DNA from 2 places in the Streptomyces sp. NPDC001027 genome. Region 2 is predicted to be linked to the other one. Evidence: riboswitches for the same ligand, from Rfam matches in the RefSeq annotation. Region 2 holds a riboswitch; the other holds the start of a gene.
What was found. A riboswitch is a leader RNA that binds a small molecule or an ion and turns the genes downstream of it on or off. The one in region 2 is predicted to bind glycine.
Positions count from the first base shown of each region.

Region 1: another riboswitch for glycine. It lies ahead of gcvP (aminomethyl-transferring glycine dehydrogenase); the one in region 2 lies ahead of gcvT (glycine cleavage system aminomethyltransferase GcvT).

Region 1 is NZ_JBEPBI010000016.1:63,491-74,455, forward strand. Features, by position in the region: gene ABT300_RS07990 (TOBE domain-containing protein) at 1-188, shown strand, start outside; gene ABT300_RS07995 (TOBE domain-containing protein) at 252-671, shown strand; gene gcvP (aminomethyl-transferring glycine dehydrogenase) at 722-3,607, opposite strand; glycine riboswitch at 3,790-3,885, opposite strand; gene ABT300_RS44430 (PRC-barrel domain-containing protein) at 3,996-4,367, shown strand; gene ABT300_RS08010 (DNA polymerase IV) at 4,420-5,862, opposite strand; gene ABT300_RS08015 (MerR family transcriptional regulator) at 5,944-6,627, opposite strand; gene ABT300_RS08020 (bifunctional nuclease family protein) at 6,876-7,349, opposite strand; gene ftsR (transcriptional regulator FtsR) at 7,434-8,171, opposite strand; gene ABT300_RS08030 (FHA domain-containing protein) at 8,214-9,098, opposite strand; gene ABT300_RS08035 (DUF881 domain-containing protein) at 9,181-10,011, opposite strand; gene ABT300_RS08040 (small basic family protein) at 10,017-10,349, opposite strand; gene ABT300_RS08045 (DUF881 domain-containing protein) at 10,346-10,965, opposite strand, start outside.
Region 2 is NZ_JBEPBI010000006.1:237-11,201, reverse strand. Features, by position in the region: gene ABT300_RS03750 (ABC transporter ATP-binding protein) at 1-869, opposite strand, end outside; gene ABT300_RS03745 (ABC transporter ATP-binding protein) at 866-1,963, opposite strand; gene ABT300_RS03740 (ABC transporter permease) at 1,960-2,967, opposite strand; gene ABT300_RS03735 (ABC transporter substrate-binding protein) at 3,036-4,781, opposite strand; gene ABT300_RS03730 (ABC transporter permease) at 4,840-5,838, opposite strand; gene ABT300_RS03725 (enhanced serine sensitivity protein SseB C-terminal domain-containing protein) at 6,403-7,158, opposite strand; gene ABT300_RS03720 (enhanced serine sensitivity protein SseB) at 7,320-8,114, opposite strand; gene ABT300_RS03715 (AAA family ATPase) at 8,233-8,952, opposite strand; glycine riboswitch at 9,094-9,193, shown strand; glycine riboswitch at 9,194-9,315, shown strand; gene gcvT (glycine cleavage system aminomethyltransferase GcvT) at 9,390-10,508, shown strand; gene gcvH (glycine cleavage system protein GcvH) at 10,617-10,965, shown strand, end outside.

The DNA.
Region 1 (10,965 bases), on a different contig from region 2:
ACGCCTTCCCCGGCATCGTCACCGCGATCAAGCTGGGCGACGTGGCCGCCCAGGTGGAGATCCAGGCAGGGCCGCACCGCCTGGTCTCCCTACTGACCCGGGAGGCGGTCGAGGAGCTCGGACTCGAGGTGGGCATGGAGGCGACGGCCCGCGTGAAGTCGACGAACGTCCACATCGACCGGGCGTGACCGAGTACGGCACAAAGCGGGCATCCCCGCCATAAGACCCCAGGGGTCGTACCGTTGACGCCCATGAGCTTGAGCATCCGCAACCAGCTTCCCGGCACCGTCACGGCCGTCCAACCCGGCCAGGTCATGGCCCTCGTGAAGATCCGCCTCGACGGCGGCCAGCACCTCACGGCGGCCATCACCCTGGAGGCCTCGGAGCAACTCGCCCTCGCGCCCGGCGCCGCCGTCCACGCCCTGGTCAAGTCGACGGAGGTCTCCCTCTCCACCGGCCAGGTCGCCGGCCTGTCGATCCGCAACCGGCTGCCCGGCACCATCACCGGCCTCGTCCTCGGCTCGGTCATGGCCTCGGTGAAGATCACCGTGGACGGCGGCGAACTCACCGCGGCGATCACCAAGGAGTCGGCGATCGACCTCGGTCTCTTCGTGGGCTCCGACGTCATCGCGCTGATCAAGTCGACCGAGGTGTCCCTGGCGACGGCGTAGCACGGCGAAGGGCCCCGTCCGCGACGGACGGGGCCCACACTCGCTCCGGATCAGTCCTCGTACGCGTCCAGCGGCGGGCACGAGCAGACGAGGTTGCGGTCGCCGAAGGCCTGGTCGACACGGCGCACCGGCGGCCAGTACTTGTCGGCGGCGGACACCCCGGCGGGGAAGACCGCCTCGTCACGCGAGTACGCGTGCTCCCACGCGTCGCCGAGCGCGGCCGCGGTGTGCGGGGCGCCGACGAGCGGGTTGTCGTCGGCCGGCCACTCGCCCGCGCCGACCTTCTCGATCTCCGCGCGAATGGCGATCATCGCGTCGCAGAACCGGTCGAGCTCGATCAGGTCCTCGGACTCGGTCGGCTCGATCATCAGCGTCCCCGCCACCGGGAACGACATCGTCGGCGCGTGGAAGCCGTAGTCGATGAGCCGCTTCGCGACGTCGTCCACCGTCACACCCGTCGTCCTGGTCAACGGCCGCAGGTCGATGATGCACTCGTGCGCCACCAGCCCGCCCGGACCGTTGTAGAGCACCGGGTAGTGCGGCTCCAGCCGCTTGGCGACGTAGTTGGCGCTCAGCACCGCCACCTGCGTGGCCCGCTTGAGGCCCTCACCGCCCATGAGCCGCACGTACGCCCAGGAGATCGGCAGGATGCCCGCGGAGCCCCACGGAGCCGCCGAGATCGGCCCCACGCCGGTCTCCGGCCCCGCGGCGGGCTGCAGCGGGTGGTTCGGCAGATACGGCGCCAGATGCGAGCGCACGGCCACCGGCCCGACGCCCGGACCGCCGCCGCCGTGCGGGATGGCGAACGTCTTGTGCAGGTTCAGGTGGGAGACGTCGCCGCCGAAGTGCCCCGGCTTAGCGAGCCCGACGAGCGCGTTGAGGTTCGCGCCGTCGACGTACACCTGACCGCCGGCCTCGTGCACCTGGGCGCAGATGTCGGCGACGTGCTCCTCGAACACGCCGTGCGTGGACGGGTAGGTGATCATCAGCACCGACAGCTCGTCCCGGTACTGCTCGATCTTCGCGCGCAGGTCCTCGACGTCGATCTCGCCGTCCTCGGCGGTCTTCACGACGACGACCTTCATGCCGGCCATCACGGCGCTCGCGGCGTTCGTGCCGTGCGCGGAGGACGGGATCAGGCACACGGTGCGCTGCTCGTCGCCGTTGCCCCGGTGGTACCCGCGCACGGCGAGCAGGCCCGCCAGCTCGCCCTGCGACCCGGCGTTCGGCTGCAGCGACACCTTGTCGTACCCGGTTACCTCCGCGAGCCGCTCCTCGAGCTCCCGGATGAGCGTCAGATAGCCCTGGGCCTGCTCGGCGGGCGCGAAGGGGTGCAGCTGCCCGAACTCGGGCCAGGTGACCGGCTCCATCTCGGTGGTGGCGTTGAGCTTCATGGTGCACGAGCCGAGCGGGATCATGCCCCGGTCGAGCGCGTAGTCCCGGTCGGCCAGCCTGCGCAGGTAGCGCAGCATCGCGGTCTCGGACCGGTGCAGCTGGAAGACGGGGTGGGTCAGGATGTCGTCGGTCCGCAGCAGCCCGGCGGGCAGGGCGTCCTCGACGGCCGCGTCGAGCGACGCGATGTCGCCGTCCACCCCGAAGGCCGCCCAGACCGCGGCGACCTGGGCGCGCCCGGTGGTCTCGTCACAGGAGAGCGCCACCTGGTCGGCGTCGACGAGGTGCAGGTTGACCCCGTGCTCCCGCGCGGCGGCGACGACCTCGGCGGCCTTCGCGGGCACGCGCACGGTCAGCGTGTCGAAGTACGCCCGGTGCACCGCCTCGACGCCGCCGGCCTCGAGCCCCGCGGCGATGATCGCGGCGTACCGGTGCGTGCGCCGGGCGATCGTCCGCAGCCCGTCGGGGCCGTGGTAGACCGCGTACATCCCGGCCATCACGGCCAGCAGCACCTGCGCGGTGCAGATGTTGCTGGTCGCCTTCTCACGCCGGATGTGCTGCTCACGCGTCTGCAGTGCGAGCCGGTAGGCCTTGTTCCCGTCCGCGTCCACGGACACGCCCACCAGGCGGCCGGGCAGGCTCCGCGCGAACTTCTCGTGCACCGCCATGTAGCCGGCGTGCGGCCCGCCGAAGCCCATCGGCACGCCGAACCGCTGCGTGGTGCCGACCGCGATGTCCGCGCCCAGCTCACCGGGCGACTTCAGCAGCGTCAGCGCGAGCAGGTCCGCGGCGACGGTGACGAGCGCGCCGAGCCCGTGCGCCTGGTCGATGAGCGCCTTCAGGTCCCGCACGGCGCCGGACGCGCCGGGGTACTGGACCAGCACGCCGTTGATCTCGCGCTCCGCGATCTCCGCGGGAATGCCCTCGCTCAGATCGGCGACGACGACCTCGACGCCGGTCGGCTCGGCGCGCGTCTCGATCACGGCGACGGTCTGCGGCAGCACGTCCGCGTCGATGAGGAAGAGGCCCTTCCTGTTCTTCCCCACGCGCCGGGACAACGCCATCGCCTCGGCGGCCGCCGTGCCCTCGTCGAGCAGCGACGCACCCGAGGTCGGCAGACCCGTCAGGTCCGCGACCATCGTCTGGAAGTTCAGCAGGGCCTCGAGCCGCCCCTGGGAGATCTCCGGCTGGTACGGCGTGTACGCGGTGTACCAGGCCGGGTTCTCCATGACGTTGCGCAGGATGACCGGCGGCGTGAAGGTGCCGTAGTAGCCGAGACCGATCATCGGGTCGAGCACCTGGTTGCGGTCGGCCAGGGCGCGCAGCTCGGCCAGCACCTCGGCCTCGGTGCGCGCGCCCGGCAGGTCCAGCGCGTCGGCGTTCTTGATCACGTCGGGGACCGCGGCGGCGGTGAGCTCGTCGAGCGAGCCGTAGCCGACGTGCGCGAGCATCTTGGCCCGCGCCTCGTGGTCGGGCCCGATGTGGCGCTGCTCGAAGGGGATTCCCTGCTCGAGCTCGGAGAGCGGAATGCGATGGGCGGTCATTACGGAGGCCTCCTGGTCTGACACGACCTTCGAGGGTCACCACGGCGGGTGCCCGGACGGCCTCCCCCTCTGTCATCTCAACCTGAGAGCTTCACCGGTCGCCAGCGGACGACCGGCTTTCACCGTCGGTGAGAGCGGACACCGTCGACGCCGTCGGCACCCGCCCTGCTTTCCAGAGTGACCTCGTCCGTGCGGTACGTGAGCCTGAGAGATTCCGGGGAGGATTTGCTCCTTCGGCGCCTCCGGTGGTCTCCGGAGGACTCTCCCGCACGGGGTCAGCAGCCGTTGCCAGACTACCAGCGAGGTCAACGGGCCTCTCGAGTGGCCGCTCGCCTCAATGTGCTCTTTCGTAGTCCTTACGGACGAGGCGCGACCAAGAGGAGGGCCCGTGCAGACCGACATCGATCCGCGCAACCTGATCGGCCGCAAGGCGTTCGACCGCAACGGGGCGAAGATAGGCACCGTCGACGAGGTCTACCTCGACGACGCGACCGGCGTGCCGGAATGGGCCGCCATCCGCACGGGCCTGTTCTCCCGCGACGCCTTCGTCCCCCTGGAGCCCAGCGAGCTGGTCGAGGGGACCCTGCACATCCCGTTCGACCGGGCGCTGATCAAGGACGCCCCGGACTTCGGCGTGGGCCGCCACCTCTCCCCCGAGCAGGAGCTTCAGCTCTACCACCACTACGGTCTGGACGTGGCGGCCCCTCCCCCGCTGCCGGACCACGACTTCGGCCGGCTGGCGGGCACGGACGACAGCTGACTCCGACTGCCCGCCAGCCCCGTCCCCCGAACGGCCCCACAGCCCCACGACCTCACTCTGCGCCGCTCTCGGGTGTCAGCGACGGCGCCTGCGCCCCGTCCGCCGGCTCCTCGCCCTCTTCCGGTCTTCGCCGCACCAGCGGCAGCGGGTCCGCCGGAGCCAACTGCGGATCGTCGGTGCGGAACGTGCGCACCCGGCCCGGCTGCGACTCCGGCGTCTCGAACCGCACCGTGACCCGGCCCAGCCCACTGCCCTGCACCCACCCGGGCCCGAGCTCGGCATGCCGCACGTCGTGCCCCGGACGCCACTGACGCTCGGCCGGCGCCGGCGCCGGGTCCTGTGCCGGAGCTGGTGCCGGGGCCGACGCCGGCTCCTCGGCGACGGGCTCCGCCGCCGCCTGCGCGGACTCGCCCGCGTGCGCCCCCGCGGCCTGCGCGAACAGGTCCTCCTGCGTGAAGTCCGCCAGACCGCTGACGCCGACGCCCAGCAGCCGCACCCCGCCCGTGGTGTCCACGGACTCCAGCAACCGCGCCGCCGCCTCCCCGATCACCGCCGGATCGTCGGTGGGCCCGCGCAGGGTCTCGGACCGGGTGAGCGTCGAGAAGTCGTACCGCCGCACCTTCAGCACGATGGTCCGACCCGACAGTCCGGCCTCCCGGAGCCTGCGCACGCACCGGTCCGCGAGCCGCTGCACCTCCAGCCCCACCCGGACCCGGTCGTGGATGTCGACGTCGTACGTGTCCTCGACCGACACGGACTTGGTCTCCCGCTCGGCCACCACGGGCCGGTCGTCGCGCGCCAGCGCCATGGCGTAGAGCGCATGCCCGTGCGCCTTGCCCAACAGCCGCACCAGCTCGTCCTCACCGGCCTCCGCGATCTCGTCGACCGTGGTGATCCCGGCCCGCCGCAGATGGTCCCCCGTCGCAGGACCCACCCCCGGCAGCGTCCGCACCGGCATGGGCCCGAGCAGCTGCCGCTCGGTGCCCGGCTCGATGAGCACCAGGCCGTCGGGCTTCGCCTCCTCCGAGGCGATCTTCGCGAGCATCTTGCAGGAGGCCAGCCCCACCGACCCCGTGAGACCGGTGGCGGCCCGTATGTCAGCGCGCAGTCTGACGCCGGCCAGCCGCGCCGAATCGGCGTCCCAGGCCGCCCCGCCGGCCTCCAGGTCCACGAACGCCTCGTCCAGGCTCAGCGGCTCCACCAGCGGCGACAGCGCCCTCAGCAGCGCCATGACCTGCTCGCTGATCGACCGGTAGAAGGCGAACCGCGGCACCAGATAGGCGGCGTTCGGCGCCCGCCTGCGCGCCTGGGCCATGGGCATCGCCGAGTGGACCCCGAACACCCGCGCCTCGTAGGACGCCGTCGCGACCACTCCGCGGGGCCCGAGGCCCCCCACGACCACGGCCTTCCCGCGCAGACTCGGCTTGGAGGCCTGCTCCGCCTGAGCGAAGAAGGCGTCCATGTCGAGATGCAGGATCGTGGGCGCGTTTCTCACACGTCCGATGCTGCACCACGCCACTGACAACGACGTCGCACCACCGCACCCGCGCCCGTGCGAACGCGCCGGGAGGACGCGTCAGACCGCCCGATTGCGCCTGCGCGCCAGTTCGTCCGCCGGATTGGGCCCCACGAGCGTCTCCCCGGTGTCGACGCGCTCCCCGTGCAGCTGTGACAGCGCGCTCTCGACGTCCCGCCACACCACGCCCACGGCGATCCCGAACACTCCCTGACCGCCCTGGAGCAGAGCGTGGACCTCGTCCGGCGAGGTGCACTCGTACACCGTCGCGCCGTCGCTCATCAGCGTCATCCGCTCCAGGTCGCTGAACCCGCGCTCCCGCAGGTGCTGCACGGCGCTGCGGATGTTCTGCAGCGACACCCCGGTGTCGAGGAACCTCTTGACGATCTTCAGGACGACGACGTCGCGGAAGCTGTAGAGACGCTGGCTGCCGGACCCGTGGGCGGGCCGCACGCTCGGCTCGACGAGCCCGGTGCGCGCCCAGTAGTCCAGCTGCCGGTAGGTGATGCCCGCCGCCGCGCAAGCGGTCGGACCGCGATAGCCGATCTGCTCGGACGCCATGGCTGTCGTCCCTCCGCTGCCCGGCACGGCCGCCGGTCGCTGCGGAGCGTGATCGGCCGCACCGCTCTGCTGGGGGTACCCCATGCCCGAGCGCAGCCGAGAGCTTGGGGGAGGGTACGGACCGCTTCCCCCGACACCGAGTCCGGGGGCACCCCCAGCCGTACCGTCGCCGCTGCTTCTCACGCCGACCTCCGTCCTAGACCTGCCTTCTCGACGGTAGGCAGTCGCCAGGGGTGCGTCAACGATCGCCACACTCGGCACGCCGAGTGATAATCACCCTAGGAGTGGTTTCCCGCACCTCACCGCGGGGAAAGGCTAGCCGAATGCGCTGAGAAGTAGCCGTAGGACGCTCTCAGTCGCCGCCGGCATTTGCCGAGGACTAGGGGACACTCCGAGCAGGTCGCCGCAGGTGTGCGCTCCCCCGCGCGTCACTACTGGTTGCTGGTGCCGAAGTCCTCCGGCGAGATCTGGTCGAGGAACTCGCGGAACTTCTCCACCTCGTCCTCCTGCTCGTCCGGGATGGCGATCCCCGCGTCGTCGAGCACCGTGTCGCTGCCGTAGATCGGCGTTCCGGTGCGCAGGGCCAGCGCTATGGCGTCGGACGGACGCGCGCTCACCTCGACGCCGCTGGCGAAGACCAGCTCCGCGTAGAAGACGCCCTCCCGCAGATCCGTGATGCGCACCTCGGTGAGCTCCTGGCCGACGGCTTCCAGCACGTCCTTGAAGAGGTCGTGGGTCAGCGGTCGCGCCGGGGCCATGCCCTGCTGGGCGAAGGCGATCGCCGTCGCCTCCCCCGGTCCGATCCAGATGGGGAGGTAGCGGTCGCCTCCCACTTCGCGCAGCAGCACGATCGGTTGGTTGGAGGGCATCTCGACCCGGACACCTACGACATCGAGCTCGTTCACACAGCAACCCTAGGCCGTGCCCGGGACGTTTGGGTAGTCGGGCCGGGATCGGGCGACCGATCCGCCCTCGGCGAAACCGCCCGCTCAGGGCAGGCGCACCCCGAGCGCGCTCTGCACCAGCGCCGCGTGCAGCCGGACCGTGAGCCCTGCGAGCTCCTTCGTGCGAGCCTCCGCGTGCGCCCGGGTCTGCGGGTTGCGGTGCCGCCTGAGCGGTGCGACCACCTGGTCGACGAGACCGGCTTCGCGGTCGGCCGCCGTCTTCATCACCCGAAGATGCCGTGGCTCGATCCCGAACCGTCCGAGCTCGGCGACGAGGGCCGCCACGGTGGCCGCCTCGGCGTCGTAGACGCCGTTCTCGAGAGGCGCGACGAGCCCGTAGGACTCCCACTCCTCGAGCTCCGCCTCACCGATGCCCGCGGCCGCCAGCAGCTCGGTCCTGCCGATCCGGGCCACCGTGGGCCCCTCCGACGGCTCCGGGACGTGCTCCCCGTCCCGCTGCCGGCCGACGGTCGGCAGCGGAGCGGCCTCGCCGCGCTCCATGGCCTCCAGATGCTCCCGGATGACCTTGAGCGGCAGATAGTGGTCCCTCTGCATCCGCAGGACGTGGCCGAGGCGCTCCACGTCGCGCACGCTGAACTTGCGGTAGCCCGAAGGGGTCCGCTGGGGCTCGATGAGCCCCTCCGACTCCAGAAAACGGATCTTGGAGATCGTGACGTCCGGGAACTCGTCCCGCAGGGTGTTCAGCACGGTGCCGATGCTCATCAGCACACCGTCCGCGGCGGCGGTGCCGGCTCCGGCACCGCCCCTCGGTGTTTGCAGCATGGACCTTCCCTCAGATCCCCCCGGACAGAGCCCGGGGGCGGGTCAGTAACCCCGCTGGCTCGCGTAGAAGACCAGCCGGTACTTGCCGATCTGCACCTCGTCCCCGTTCGACAGCGGGACCTCGTCGATCCGCTCCCGGTTGACGTAAGTGCCGTTCAGGCTGCCGACGTCGGCCACCTTGAAGGTGCCGTCGGGGTTGCGCCGGAACTCCACGTGGCGACGCGACACCGTCACGTCGTCCAGGAAGATGTCGCTCTGCGGATGACGGCCCGCCGTGGTCAGGTCGCCGTCCAGGAGGAAGCGGCTGCCCGAGTTCGGGCCGCGGCGCACCACCAGCAACGCGGAGCCCACCGGCAGCGCGTCGACGGCGGCCTGCGCCTCGGGCGAGAGCGCCGGCAACTGCGTCTGCCCGGTGACCTCGGAGTCATAGGCCTCGAGACCGGAGATCGAGATCGTGGAGGTGGTCTCCGACGCGCGCTCGGGCGTCAGCCCGGGACGCAGCGGCGCACCACAGTTCGAGCAGAAGCGGCTGTTCTCCGCGTTGCGGTTACCGCACCTCGTACACACCAGGGCCGACATAGGGGAAAACCCTCCACCCGTACTCGAGGCTGACGGTTGGCCGAAACCTATGCCGCCGGACTGCGCAGGGTCAACAGACGCCGCGCCCTGACCTCCGGGAACGTCACCGCCCGAACCAGCCACCTGGTCCCTGAACAGCGGTCGCTGACCCTCTGCATCAGGCTGTGCGCGATGACGGGCGGTCGCGTTGTCGCCACCCTCACGCGGGCTCTTGCCGAACAACTTCGCAAACAACTTCACGGGCGATTCCCCTTGACCGAAACAGACCCGCCCGTGGGGCAGGACGAACCCTGACTGATTACACCGGTCGACCCGGACACCTTCACAACGTCCGTGCCCACCAGACAGTTTCCACCACGCACCACCCGATCGGTGCGTCGACCCCCCGCAACCTCATGCCCCTGCCGGACGCCCCCCATGCGCCCCCCGCTCACGGCGCCGACGACCGAGCGTAGTCAGGCCGCTTCGCCTCTCGCAAGGCGTCCACAACGATCTTGCCCGATCGCTCCACGGCCACGGTGGCCTGCTCCTTTTCGAGGGTCTGCACGACGCCGCCAGGGATGTTCAACGCCGGCTCGAGGTCCTGCGGATTGCCGATGACCTTGAAACGGTAAGGCGCGTCGATCTTGTTCCCGTCGACGCTCACGCCCCCGCCCGACTCCGTCAGGAAGGTGTCGGCGACGACGCGCACACCGTTCACCTGGATCGCCTCGGCCCCCGCCGCGCGGAGCTCCTGGATCGCGTCGAGCAGCATGTCCGCCTCGACCGCTCCCTTCCTGTCCTCGATGGTCATCGTGATGCCGGGCCCCTGAGCAGCGACCGTGCCCGCCAGAATGCCGAGTTGCCTCTCCTTCTCGACCGTCTGCTTGCGAGCCTCCTCAGCCTGGTCGGAGCTGTTCTCCAGCTCCTGCCGCTGCTTCTCGAGCCCTTGCTTCTCGTCCTCAAGACGCTGACTTCGGTCGCCGAGTTCATCGAGGATGCGCACAAGATCTTCCTGACGCGCACCACGCAGCGCGTTGCCGCTGTCGCTGTTGGACGCGACCTGCACCGCCAGGCCGAAGCCCAGGCCGAACAGCAGCAGGGCCACGATGAGTTGGGCCCGCGTCACCCGCGGCGGCCAGAGCCCCTCCACGAGCCGCCGACGGCCGTTCGACGCGGCCTCGGCCGGCTCCCGGTCCGGTCCCTCCTCGGGCGTCACGGGCACCTCGTCGGGCAGTTCCCTGCGCAGCCGGTTCTCGGGCGTCTCGTCCCCGTCGCTCATCGCCCTCACGCCCGGAACACGTGCCGGCGGATCGCCGCGGCATTGGAGAAGATGCGGATGCCGAGGACGACGACGACACCGGTCGACAGCTGCGATCCCACGCCCAACTCGTCTCCCAGGAAGACGATCAGCGCGGCGACCACCACGTTCGACAGGAACGACACCACGAACACCTTGTCGTCGAAGATCCCGTCGAGCATGGCCCGCAGCCCGCCGAACACGGCGTCCAGCGCCGCCACCACGGCGATCGGCAGATAGGGGACGACGGCTGCCGGAATCTCGGGCTGGACCAACAGGCCCGCCACGACTCCCACGACGAGGCCCAGTACGGCGATCACGATGTGCCCTTCCCGGTGTGCGGCTTTGCTGTGCGTACGATCACGCTCGGTGCGGCGGGCAGCCGGAGGTCGCTCGCCACGGAGATGGCGGTCCGGATGCCGTAGTTCTCCTGCAGGGCGTTGAGATACAGCCCGTCCGCGCTGTTCTGGAACCTGGTGCTGAGCTTTTTCCCGTCCCCCACCGCGAGCACGGTGTAGGGGGGCACCAGCGGCTTGTTGTCGACCAGTATCGCGTCACCCGCGGCCCTGATCGCGGAGAGCGCCGTCAGCCGCTGACCGTTGATCGAGACGGCTTCGGCGCCCGAGGCCCACAGTCCGTTGACCACGCGCTGCATGTCACGGTCGCGCACCCGCCCGGTGTCGGAGAAGCCGGAGGTCTCACGCGGGTTTCCGTTGCCGCCCGTGGTCGCCTCCTTGGCGTCGTCCACGACGAGCTTCACTCCCGGGCCGTGCACCGCGACGGCGCCCGACAGCAGCCCGGCCAGGTCGGCCTGATCGCTCCCGCCGCTCTGCTTGAGCGCCTCCTGCTGTCGGGCGTTCACGTCGCTCCGCAGCTTGTCGACGGTGCTCTCCAGCTCGTCCGCAGCCTCCGTCTCACGGTCGATGCGGTCGATCA
Region 2 (10,965 bases):
GCGCCCCGGCGCCGCGGGTCCGGGACCGGCACCGCCGACATGAGCGCCTTGGTGTACGGGTGCATCGGCGACTTGTACAGCGAGGTGCGGTCGGCGAGTTCGACGATCTTGCCGAGGTACATCACCGCGATGCGGTCCGAGACGTGGCGCACCACGGACAGGTCGTGCGCGATGATCACGTAGGTCAGGCCGAGCTCCTGCTGGAGGTCGTCCATCAGGTTGACGACCTGCGCCTGGATCGACACGTCCAGCGCGGAGACCGGCTCGTCCGCCACGACGAGCTTCGGCTTGAGGGCGAGCGCACGGGCGATGCCGATGCGCTGGCGCTGACCGCCGGAGAATTCGTGCGGGTAGCGGTTGTAGTGCTCGGGGCTCAGACCCACGAGCTCCAGCAGCCGCTGCACCTCCTTCTTCACGCCGCCCTCGGGCTCCACGCCCTGGAGACGGAAGGGCGCCGAGACGATCCCGCCGATGGTGTGCCGCGGGTTCAGGGAACCGTACGGGTCCTGGAAGATCATCTGGATGTCCCGCCGCAGCGGGCGCATCGCGGACGGCTTCAGCCGGGTGATGTCCTGGCCCTCGAAGTGGATCCGGCCGCCGGTCGGCTCCTCGAGCCGGGTGATGACCCGGCCCATGGTCGACTTTCCGCAGCCCGACTCGCCGACGACGCCCAGGGTCTCGCCCTTGCGCACCTCGAAGTCGATGCCGTCGACCGCCTTGACCGCGCCGACCTGACGCTGCAGGACGCCCTTGCGGATGGGGAAGTGCTTCTGCAGGCCCTGGACCCTGAGCAGCACCTCGCGGTCCTCGGGGGAGGAGGCCTGCGGCGGAACCGGGGCGGCCGCGTCCGTCTTCTTCGTCTCACTCACAGCTTCGGCGCAATCTCTTCGGTCCAGATCCGCGTACGGTCCTCCGACGAGAGGTGACAGGCGGACCAGTGCCCGCCGCCGACCTGCTGCAACTCGGGGCGCACGGTGCGGGTGACATCACCCTTGGGCACGTCCGCGTACGGGCAGCGGGGGTGGAAGGCGCAGCCCGAGGGGACGTTGATGAGGCTCGGCGGCTGACCCTTGACCGGGATGAGCCGCTCGGAGGTCTCACGGTCGATGCGCGGCATCGAGCCGAGCAGGCCCCAGGTGTAGGGGTGCTGCGGCTTCTCGAAGATCTCGTCGACCGGGCCGCGCTCCACGCACCGGCCGCCGTACATCACCAGGACGTCGTCGGCGATCTCGGCGACCACGCCGAGGTCGTGGGTGATGATGACGACCGCGGAGCCGAACTCCTTCTGCAGATCCCGGATGAGGTCCAGGATCTGCGCCTGGACGGTCACGTCCAGGGCGGTGGTCGGCTCGTCCGCGATGAGCAGCTCGGGGTTGTTGACCAGCGCCATGGCGATCATCGCGCGCTGGCGCATACCGCCGGAGAACTCGTGCGGGTAGCCGTCCACACGCTTCGCCGGCTCCGGGATGCCGACCCGGTCGAGCATCTCGATCGCCCGCGCGCGGGCGGCCTTCTTGGTGACGTCGTGGTGGACGCGGTACGCCTCCACGATCTGGTTGCCGATCGTGTAGTACGGGTGCATCGCGGACAGCGGGTCCTGGAAGATCATCGCCATCTCGCGGCCGCGCAGCCGGCGCACCTCGTCCGGGTCGGCGGAGACCAGCTCCTTGCCGTCGAGCCAGATCTCGCCGGACATCTGCACGTTCTTGCCGCGGGCGCCGAGCCGGTGCAGACCCATGATCGCCAGCGAGGTGACCGACTTCCCGGAGCCGGACTCGCCCACGATGCTGAGGGTCTTGCCCTTCTCCACCTGGAAGCTGAGCCCGTCGACGGACTTGACCAGGCCGTCGTCGGTCGGGAAGTGCACCTTGAGGTCGCGCACGTCGAGGAACGCGCCGGGCTTGTTCGAGGACGGGCCGGTCGGCTCGCCCACGGCGGCGCCGGTCTTGGACAGTTCGGTCACGAGAGCCTCACCCGCGGGTCGGCGGCCGCGTAGAGCAGGTCCACCAGAAGATTTGCGATGACGACGAAGAAGGCGGCGAGCAGCGTGACGCCGAGGATCGGCGGCAGGTCGTTGTCCGTGATGGCCTTCACCGCGTACTCGCCGACGCCGTGCAGCGAGAAGACGGACTCGGTGATCAGGGCGCCGCCGAGCAGCAGACCGACGTCCATGCCGAACACCGTGATGATCGGCGTCAGCGCGGCCCGCAGTCCGTGCCGGGCGACGACCTTGCGCTCGCGCAGGCCCTTGGCGCGGGCCGTGCGGATGAAGTCCTCGTTCATCGTCTCCAGCATGCCCGAGCGGGTGAGCCGCGCGTAGATGGCGGAGTAGAGCAGGGCGAGCGAACACCACGCCGGGAACAGCGTGTTGGCCCACTGCGCCGGGTTCTCGGTGAACGGCACGTAGGTGCGGCCGAAGATCGGGATCTGGTAGGTGAAGAGCAGGATCGCCAGGCTGCCCGTGAAGAACATGGGAAGCGACACGCCGGCGAGCGCGATGCCCATGAAGGTGCGGTCGAAGATCGAGCGCGGCTTCAGCGCGGAGATCACGCCGATGACCACACCGCCGATCAGCCACATCAGGGCGGCGCCGACGGCCAGCGAACCCGTCACCGGAAGGCGCGAGGTGAGCTGCGGCCAGACCGCCTCGTGGGTCTTGAAGGAGTACCCGAAGCACGGCGCGTCACAGTGCGCGGTGGTGGGCCCCAGGTCGTAGGTGGCACCGGTCACGACACCCTTGATGAAGTGCCAGTACTGGAGGTAGACCGGGTCGTCCAGACCGAGGTTGCGCTTGACCGCAGCGATGTCCGCCGCCGACGGGCTCTTCCCGATGTACTGCTGTGCCATCTGGTCGGCGGTCTGGCCGGCGAGGCGTGGCAGCAGGAAGAAGATGGCGAAGGTCACCGCGGTGACGACCAGCAGCAGGATCACTGCCGCGAACGTCCGACGGAGGATGTACGAGATCACGGGGATCGGCCTGGTGCCCGCGGGCCGGGAAGCCCGCGGGCACCAATGCCTTCACCTGCCTTCCGGGGCTACTTCTTGGTCGTGCCGATGTTGAGGTAGTCGTACTGACCGCTGAAGGCCGCCGTCGACACCAGGTTGGTGTAGTTCGCCGGGCGGTACAGCAGGACCTTGAAGTAGGTCAGCGGCACGAGGGCCGCGTCGTCCATGACCTTCTTGTCGATCTGCGTGTAGATGGCGTTGCGCTGGGTCGCGTCCTGCGTGCCGATCGCCTTGGCGAGGTTCGCGTTGACCTCGGGGTCGTTCAGCTCCGACAGGTTGGTGTTGCCGGACGCGCCGATGGCGGCGCCGTTCAGGATCTGCTGCAGGAAGCCGTAGCCGCCCGGCCAGTCGGCGCCCCACTGCATCATCATCAGGCCGACGTTGTTCTTCTTGTTGAACGCCGGGACGCCCGCGTAGTCGGTGAAGTACTTGCCCGACGGGAACTGCTTCAGGCTGGCGTTGATGCCGACCTTCTTCAGCGAGGCGATGATCGCGGTGGCCGCGTCGATCTCCGGCTGACGGTCGCTGCGCGCGGTGATGTTCGTGGTGATCGCCGTCTTGCCGCAGGCCTTCAGCTGCTCCTTGGCCTTGGCGACGTCGCCCTTGTTGCCGTCGGTCGCGTAGACGTCCGCCTTCGCGTAGCCCGGGATGTCCGGCGGGAGGACGGTGGTGGCGATGTCACCGCGGATCGGGCCGCCCTCGGCGGTCTGCACCGAGACCTTGTCGACGGCGTACTGCACGGCCTTGCGGCAGGCGACGTTGTCGAACGGCGCGACCTTGGTGTTGATCGCCAGGTAGACGAGACGGCCGCCGAAGGTGTTGTCCGTGTTGGCCTTCAGCGCGGCGTCGTTGATGACCTTCGCCTGCGTCGCGGCCTGAACGCCGGTGCCGCCGAGGTCGATCGCGTCGCCGGCCTGGACGTCCTGGTCGATCGTCTCGGCGTTGACCTTCAGCTTGACGACGATCTTGTCCGGGTACTGCTTGCGCAGCGGGTCGGTCTTCGGGTCCCAGTTCTCGTTGCGGACGAGGGTGACCTGCTTGCCCTCGTCGTAGCTCTCGAACTTGTACGAGCCCGAGGACACGATGTTCTTGACGTAGTCGATGCCCTTGTCCTTGGCCTCGGGCACCGGCGCGGTCTGCGGCGTCGCGACCAGGTAGTCGAACTCCTGGAACGCCGACTTCAGCTTGAAGACGATCGTGGAGTCGTCCGGCGTCTCGATGGACGCGAGACCCTTCTTGTCCTTGTACGGACCCTTGTACGCCTCGCCGCCCACAAGGAGCTGCTGGAAGTAGTTCGGGCCGAGGGACAGCACGTCACGCGCGAAGTTGGAGCGCTCGACGGCGTACTTGACGTCCTTGGACGTGATCGCCGTGCCGTCCTGGTACTTCAGGCCCGTCCGCAGCTTGTACGTCCAGGTCTTGCCGCCGTCGCTGGGCACGCCCGCGCTCGCCGCGAGGTCGGGGACCAGCTTGTTGCCCTCCTCGCCCGCGCCGGGCTGGAAGGTCATCAGCGGACGCGCGTAGACGCGGCTGAGGTTGTACATGTACGCGTAGTACGTGTTACCCGGGTCGAAGGAGTCCGGCACGTCGGAGTACTCGTACGTGACCGTCCCACCCTTCTGGGTGGAGGCGTTGACGACGCCCTTGGTGGCCGCGTCGGCCCCGGCGGACTTGCCGCCGTCCTTGTCCGTGTTGTCATCGGCCTTGCTGCAGCCGGCGAGCAACAGGCTCACACTGCCGATGGCCGCAATCGCGGCCAGCCCTGACCTTCGCATGATGGTCTGCTTCCCCTTTGTTGATGGAAATCTGTCGGACTCTCGCTGCGGCTGCACGTCAGCGGCTGCGCGGGTCGAGAGCGTCACGGAGACCGTCGCCGAGCAGGTTGAACGCCAGCACGGTCACGAAGATGGCGAGACCGGGCACGATCATGAACTGCGGATCGACCTGGTAGTAGGTGACCGCCTCCTTGAGCATGCCGCCCCACGACGCCTGCGGGGGCTGGATGCCGACGCCCAGGAAGCTCAGGCTGGCCTCGAAGAGGATGTTGGTCGGGATGAGCAGCGTCGAGTAGACGATGATCGGGCCGACCAGGTTGGGCAGCAGCTCCCGGAACAGGATGTACGGCCCCTTGGCGCCCATCCCCCGCGACGCGTCCACGAACTCGCGTTCCCGCAGGGCGAGCGTCTGGCCCCGGACGATGCGTCCGAGGTAGGGCCAGTTGAAGAAGCCGATGACGAAGATGAGGACGCTGATGTGGAGCGGCAGTCCCTCCATGCCGAACGCGCCGCCCTGCAGCGTGGCGGAGATGGCGATGGCGAAGAGCAGGAGGGGGAAGGCGAGGAACGTGTCCATCAGCCGACTGATGATCGAGTCGACCCGCCCGCCGTAGTAGCCGGCCACCACGCCGAGGACCGCGCCGATGGTGTTCGACAGGATCGTCGCCCCGAAGGCCACGACCAGCGACACCCAGGAGCCCTCCAGGATGCGGGTGGCGATGTCCCGCCCGAACTTCGGGTCCACGCCGAGCGGGTGCTCCCAGCTCATGCCGCCGAAGTCGCCGGTGGGGATCGACGTGTTGGGGTCGATGAGGTCCTGGTTGAAGGCGTTGGGGTCCAGACCGAACAGGGCCTGGATCGGACGGGAGAGAAGCGCGAGCACGATCAGCAGGATCACGATGACCCCGCCGGCCACGGCCACCTTGTCCTTCTTGAAACGGGACCAGGCGATCTGCCCCAGGGAACGGCCCTCGATCTGCCCCTTGTCGACACCCGCGAGCACAGCCTCAGGCTGTACCTCGGTTGCCGACCCGGTGGTCTCGATCGGTGCGGTCACGGTGACCCGACCCCTCTCGCCGGCGGTGACCGGCCTTTGTCCGCCGCTGTCGGCGGCTTGGTTCGCTTACTGCCTGCTACGCGGCCGGCGCCGGTGAGTGCGGCCCAACTGTCCAGTTGACCCCGGATTGCTGCCGATGGGCAGTCGCTCGCAGGATCGACGACCTCGCGTCTGAGAGGCGAGTCTTCAATGCATGCGCGATCACACGCCAGATCTCGCGGCGAAAGTATGCGTAACCGTGATGCCGACCTGCACATTCCGTTACCCGAACGCCACACCCCGACATCCGGAGAGGGCGGCGCGCCCGTCCCGTGTGCCCGGCGTCACATCACGGAAGAACCGGAACACTTCAGGACGTCGGCGCGAGGCGGCGCGCGGGGCCGGCGGCTGACGCGGCCACACGCCCCGCGTCGGCGCGGGTCTGACGGACGGTCAGCGGCCGGGCGTCCGTGACCGGGAGTGACCGTCGGCACCCCGGACGCCGCATACCGGACGCCGGGACTCCGCACACCCGGCGTCGGGTGTCGGGCGTCGCGCGGCAGGCGGCGGGAGTCGGGCGGCGGATCAGTACGGACGCGGGCCCGGGAAGCCGTAGCCGCCGCCCGGTCCCTGGGCCGGAGCCGGGGCGTGCGCCTCACGGTCGTAGAAGGGGCGGGCGTTGGCGCGCATCCACATCACGACGGGGTCGTAGTCGTCGGTCATCGCGACCGTGGAGACCGGCAGCCCGTCCGGCACCGCGCCGATGGACTGCTGCATCATCGCCCGCACGGCTTCCACGGCCGCCGGGGAGGAGTCGTACACGTCGAGCCCGATGGCCAGGTAGGGCGCGCCCAGCGCCGGCTGCACCCAGGCCCGGCGCAGCGTGCGCACCGCCTGGGCGCGGTGGGCGTTCTGCGCGAGCAGCGCGTAGAACTGCGGGATCTCGATGCCGGGCTCGGACAGCCGGAGCGGGCCGGCGGGCTGCCGCTCCAGGCCGGTGGCGATCCGGCGCAGATCCAGCCAGGGAATGCCGACGCCGCCGCCGGGGGCGTGCGGGTTCAGCCAGAGGCCGTAGTGGTCGGGGTAGAGGGTCCGGGCCACGTCCAGCCCGTCGACCACCTCGTACGAGCGGTTCCAGCCGCTCGCGCTGAGCTCCTGGGCGGACGTCACACAGGGCGCGTAGCCGTGCCCTTCGACCTCCATGTTTCCGTACTGGGCGTCCGGGGAGCCGGCCTGCCCGTGCCACAGCAGCATCCAGACCTGACCCGAGGAGGGGGTCGCGAGCGCGCGCAGGAGCGCCTCGTAGGCGTCGTAGCGCCCGGGCGTGACCTGGCGCAGCATGTGCTCGACCGAGCCGGTCGCGGCAGTGCCAGCGCTCACTTTTTATCGCCCCTTCGAGAAGTTGCCCCGCGTCGGAGTCCAGCTTAGGCGCTCCGCCTGGTCGAGCAGTTGAGAGCGCGGGCCAGGCGCCCCGTCGGGCGGCCCGCTCTCCGGTCCTGTGGCTAGTGGAGCCTCGAGTAGAAGGGGCGGACCCGCTCCCGCATCCAGTCGCCCACCGGGTCCTGGGCGACGTCGAGGAGCACCAGGTTGACCGGCCAGGGCGCCGCCGCCGTCGTCAGGGCCCTGCCGAGGGCCTCCAGGGGGAGTGCGCGCAGGTCGCCCTCCCACTGGGAGAGCTCGACGCCCACGAACATCACCGGGTCCGCCGTCTCGATCGCGGCCAGACAGCGGCGGGCGGTGCGCACCACGCCGACGGCCTCGAACTCCGCGGAGGCCGCGGCCAGGAAGTCCATCGGGTCGTCCTGCCAGTCCGGCTCGTAGAGGCGGACCCGGCCGCCGACGGCCGGACCGTCCAGCGGAGTGCGGCCGGCCCGGCACAGCTCGGCCACGGCGGCCGGCGGCAGCGGGACGCCGACCACGCCGTCGGGGTTGACGAGGATGCCCGCCTGCGGCGGCAGCCCCCGCGCGAACTCCACGGCCGGCGCGACGGTGAACGACATGTGCGAGCCGACGACCTGGCGGAACTGCTCCTCGGAGCTGAAGACCGGCACGTACACCTGGCCGTCGAGCTCCATCGTGGGCAGGTCGAGGGGGCCGCTGTGCGGGCCGCCGCCGCCGGGGAGCGGCACCCAGACGAAGCTGCGGCCGAGCACCTCCACGATCCGGCCGCCGGCTCCCGGCACGCCGAGGGAGGCGGAGAGCACCTCCTCCAGCTCGTTGCCGGGCCATCCGCCGTGCGAATGGGGGTGCGCCTGCGCCGGGAAGTCCGCGGGGAAGTCCGCCGGGGGGAAGTCCATCTGCCTACCGCCTGCTAAGAACCGCTCACTCTGCTGCTGTGACTGAAAGGCTAGCGGGTGTCGGCCGCGCCGCCTCTGCCCGTGGGACGACGAGCCCACGCCCGGGGGAGGACGCGCCTCAGCCCGTGAAGCCGATCCGCCGCAGGACGTCGGCGGCGGGCCGGTCGAGCAGGACCGCGGAGCCGCACCCCTCGGGCAGCCGGCCCTTCTCCACCGAGCTCAGCAGACGGGCGGCGGCGCGGCGGTGCCGCAGGAAGGCGTACCGCGAGACGCCTCGGCCGCGCTCGCGCTGACCTCGCAGGGCCGTGTCCGCGCCGACGTCGAGGACGAGCAGGTGCAGCGCGCCGCCGCGGCGGCGGGCCGCGCGCGCCAGCCAGTCGCGGACCCAGGCCTGGGCGCCGCAGTCGTGCACCACGACGCCCCCGCCGCCGCGCAGGGCCCGGCGCAGTCCGGCGTAGTGGGCGAGGCGGACCAGCGGCCGGTAGAGCGCGTAGGGCAGCACACGGGGCATCCGGGCGTCCCAGCGGTCGCGGGTGTCCTGGGAGTCGATGCGGACGCCGTCCACCGCACGCGTCATCAGGGTCGACTTGCCGCTGCCGGGCAGCCCTGTGACGACCACCAGATCGCGCGGGCCGAAGAGCAGGCCGTGCGGACTGCGGCCGGCCCGCTCGCGCAGGTCGCGGACGACCGGCGCGGACTGCCGGGAGCACGCCTCCCGTGTCCGGGCGCCGGGCTGCGCGGGCAGCGCGATCCCCGAGCCGGCCGCGAAGGCCGTGGTCCTCGCCGAGGTCGTCCTCTTCACCGTGATCGTCCTCCCCTGGGGCCGGGTATGACTCATCCCCATCGCACGTAAAGAGAAGGTAATGCGCGCCGCCTCGCGTTTTCGTGCGCGTAGCGACACAAGCCGGTTACAGATCCGGCCTGCCGCGACGGGGGCGGGCCGTGCGATGATGGCCGCGCCAACTGCATACCGGCCGTTTGAATCCGCGCGGGAGAGTCCTCAGCAGCAGTTCCGCTGGGGCGCCGAAGGAGCAAGTCCCTCCCTTGAATCTCTCAGGCCCCGTTACCGCGCGGGCGAGGCACATCTGAAAAGCGGGCCGCCGTCGCCGGCGGTCCCACCCACGGTGCAAGCCATGTCCCGCCCCCGCTCGCAGCGGTGGTCATGGCGAACCTCTCAGGTTCCGATGACAGATGGGGAGGAACGACCTCGCCGTCCCCCCGCCCGGCTCCGCCCGCGCGGGAGGGGCATACGTCGCCTTGGGAGACGAACGACCGATGAGCAGCACCGCACCCCGTCACACCGCGCTCGATGCCCTGCATCGCTCGCTCGGCGCGACGATGACCGACTTCGCCGGCTGGGACATGCCCCTGCGCTACGGCTCCGAACGCGACGAGCATCTCGCCGTGCGGACCCGAGCCGGGCTCTTCGACCTCTCGCACATGGGCGAGATCACGGTGACCGGCCCGCAGGCGGCCGAGTTCCTGAACTTCGCCCTGGTGGGCGACATCGGCGGCGTCAACTCCGGCCGGGCCCGCTACACGATGATCTGCCGGGCCGACGGCGGCATCCTCGACGACCTGATCGTGTACCGGCTGGCCGAGACCGAGTACATGGTCGTCGCCAACGCCTCCAACGCCCAGGTCGTGCTGGACGCCCTGGTGGAGCGGTCCGAGGGCTTCGACGTCGAGGTCCGCGACGACCGCGACGCCTACGCCCTGATCGCCGTCCAGGGGCCGCAGTCCCCCGGCATCCTCGCGGCCGTCACCGACGCCGACCTCGACGGCCTGAAGTACTACGCCGGCCTGCCGGGCGCCGTCGCCGGCGTCCCCGCGCTCATCGCGCGCACCGGTTACACCGGCGAGGACGGCTTCGAGCTGTTCGTGAAGCCGGAGCACGCCGTCGAGCTGTGGCAGGCGCTGACCAAGGCCGGCGAGGGCGTCGGGCTGGTCCCCTGCGGTCTGTCCTGCCGGGACACGCTGCGCCTGGAGGCGGGCATGCCGCTGTACGGGCACGAGCTGAGCCTCTCCCTCACCCCCTTCGACGCGGGCCTCGGGCGCGTGGTGAAGTTCGGGAAGGAGGGCGACTTCGTCGGGCGCGAGGCGCTCGCCGAGGCGGCCGCGCTGGCCGAGCGGCAGCCGCCGCGCGTCCTGGTCGGCCTGGTCGCCGAGGGCCGCCGCGTCCCGCGCGCCGGGTACGCGGTCGTGGCGAACGGCGAGGTGATCGGCGAGGTCACGTCCGGGGCGCCGTCCCCGACGCTGGGCAAGCCGATCGCGATGGCCTACGTCGACGCCGCGCACGCCACGCCGGGCGCTGCGGGCGTGGGCGTGGACATCCGGGGCAGCCACGAGCCGTACGAGGTCGTGGCGCTGCCCTTCTACAAGCGCCAGAAGTAGACACTGGGCCCCGGACGCGAGTGACACTGCGCACATTCGCGCTGCTCACCCGTGCCCTGGACCGTCCCCCTTCATCAGCACTCCCCCGCGTACAGGAGAATTCAGGCCATGAGCAACCCCCAGCAGCTGCGCTACAGCAAGGAGCACGAGTGGCTGTCGGTCGCCGAGGACGGCGTCTCGACGGTCGGCATCACGGAGCACGCGGCCAACGCGCTCGGCGACGTGGTCTTCGTCCAGCTCCCGGAGGCCGGCGCCACGGTGGCCGCGGGCGAGTCCTGCGGCGAGCTGGAGTCGACCAAGTCGGTCAGCGAGCTGTACGCCCCGGTCTCCGGTGAGATCACCGAGGTCAACCAGGACGTCGTCGACGACCCGGCGCTGGTGAACTCCGCCCCCTTCGAGGGCGGGTGGCTGTTCAAGGTACGCATCACGGGCGAGCCGGACGATCTGCTCTCCGCTG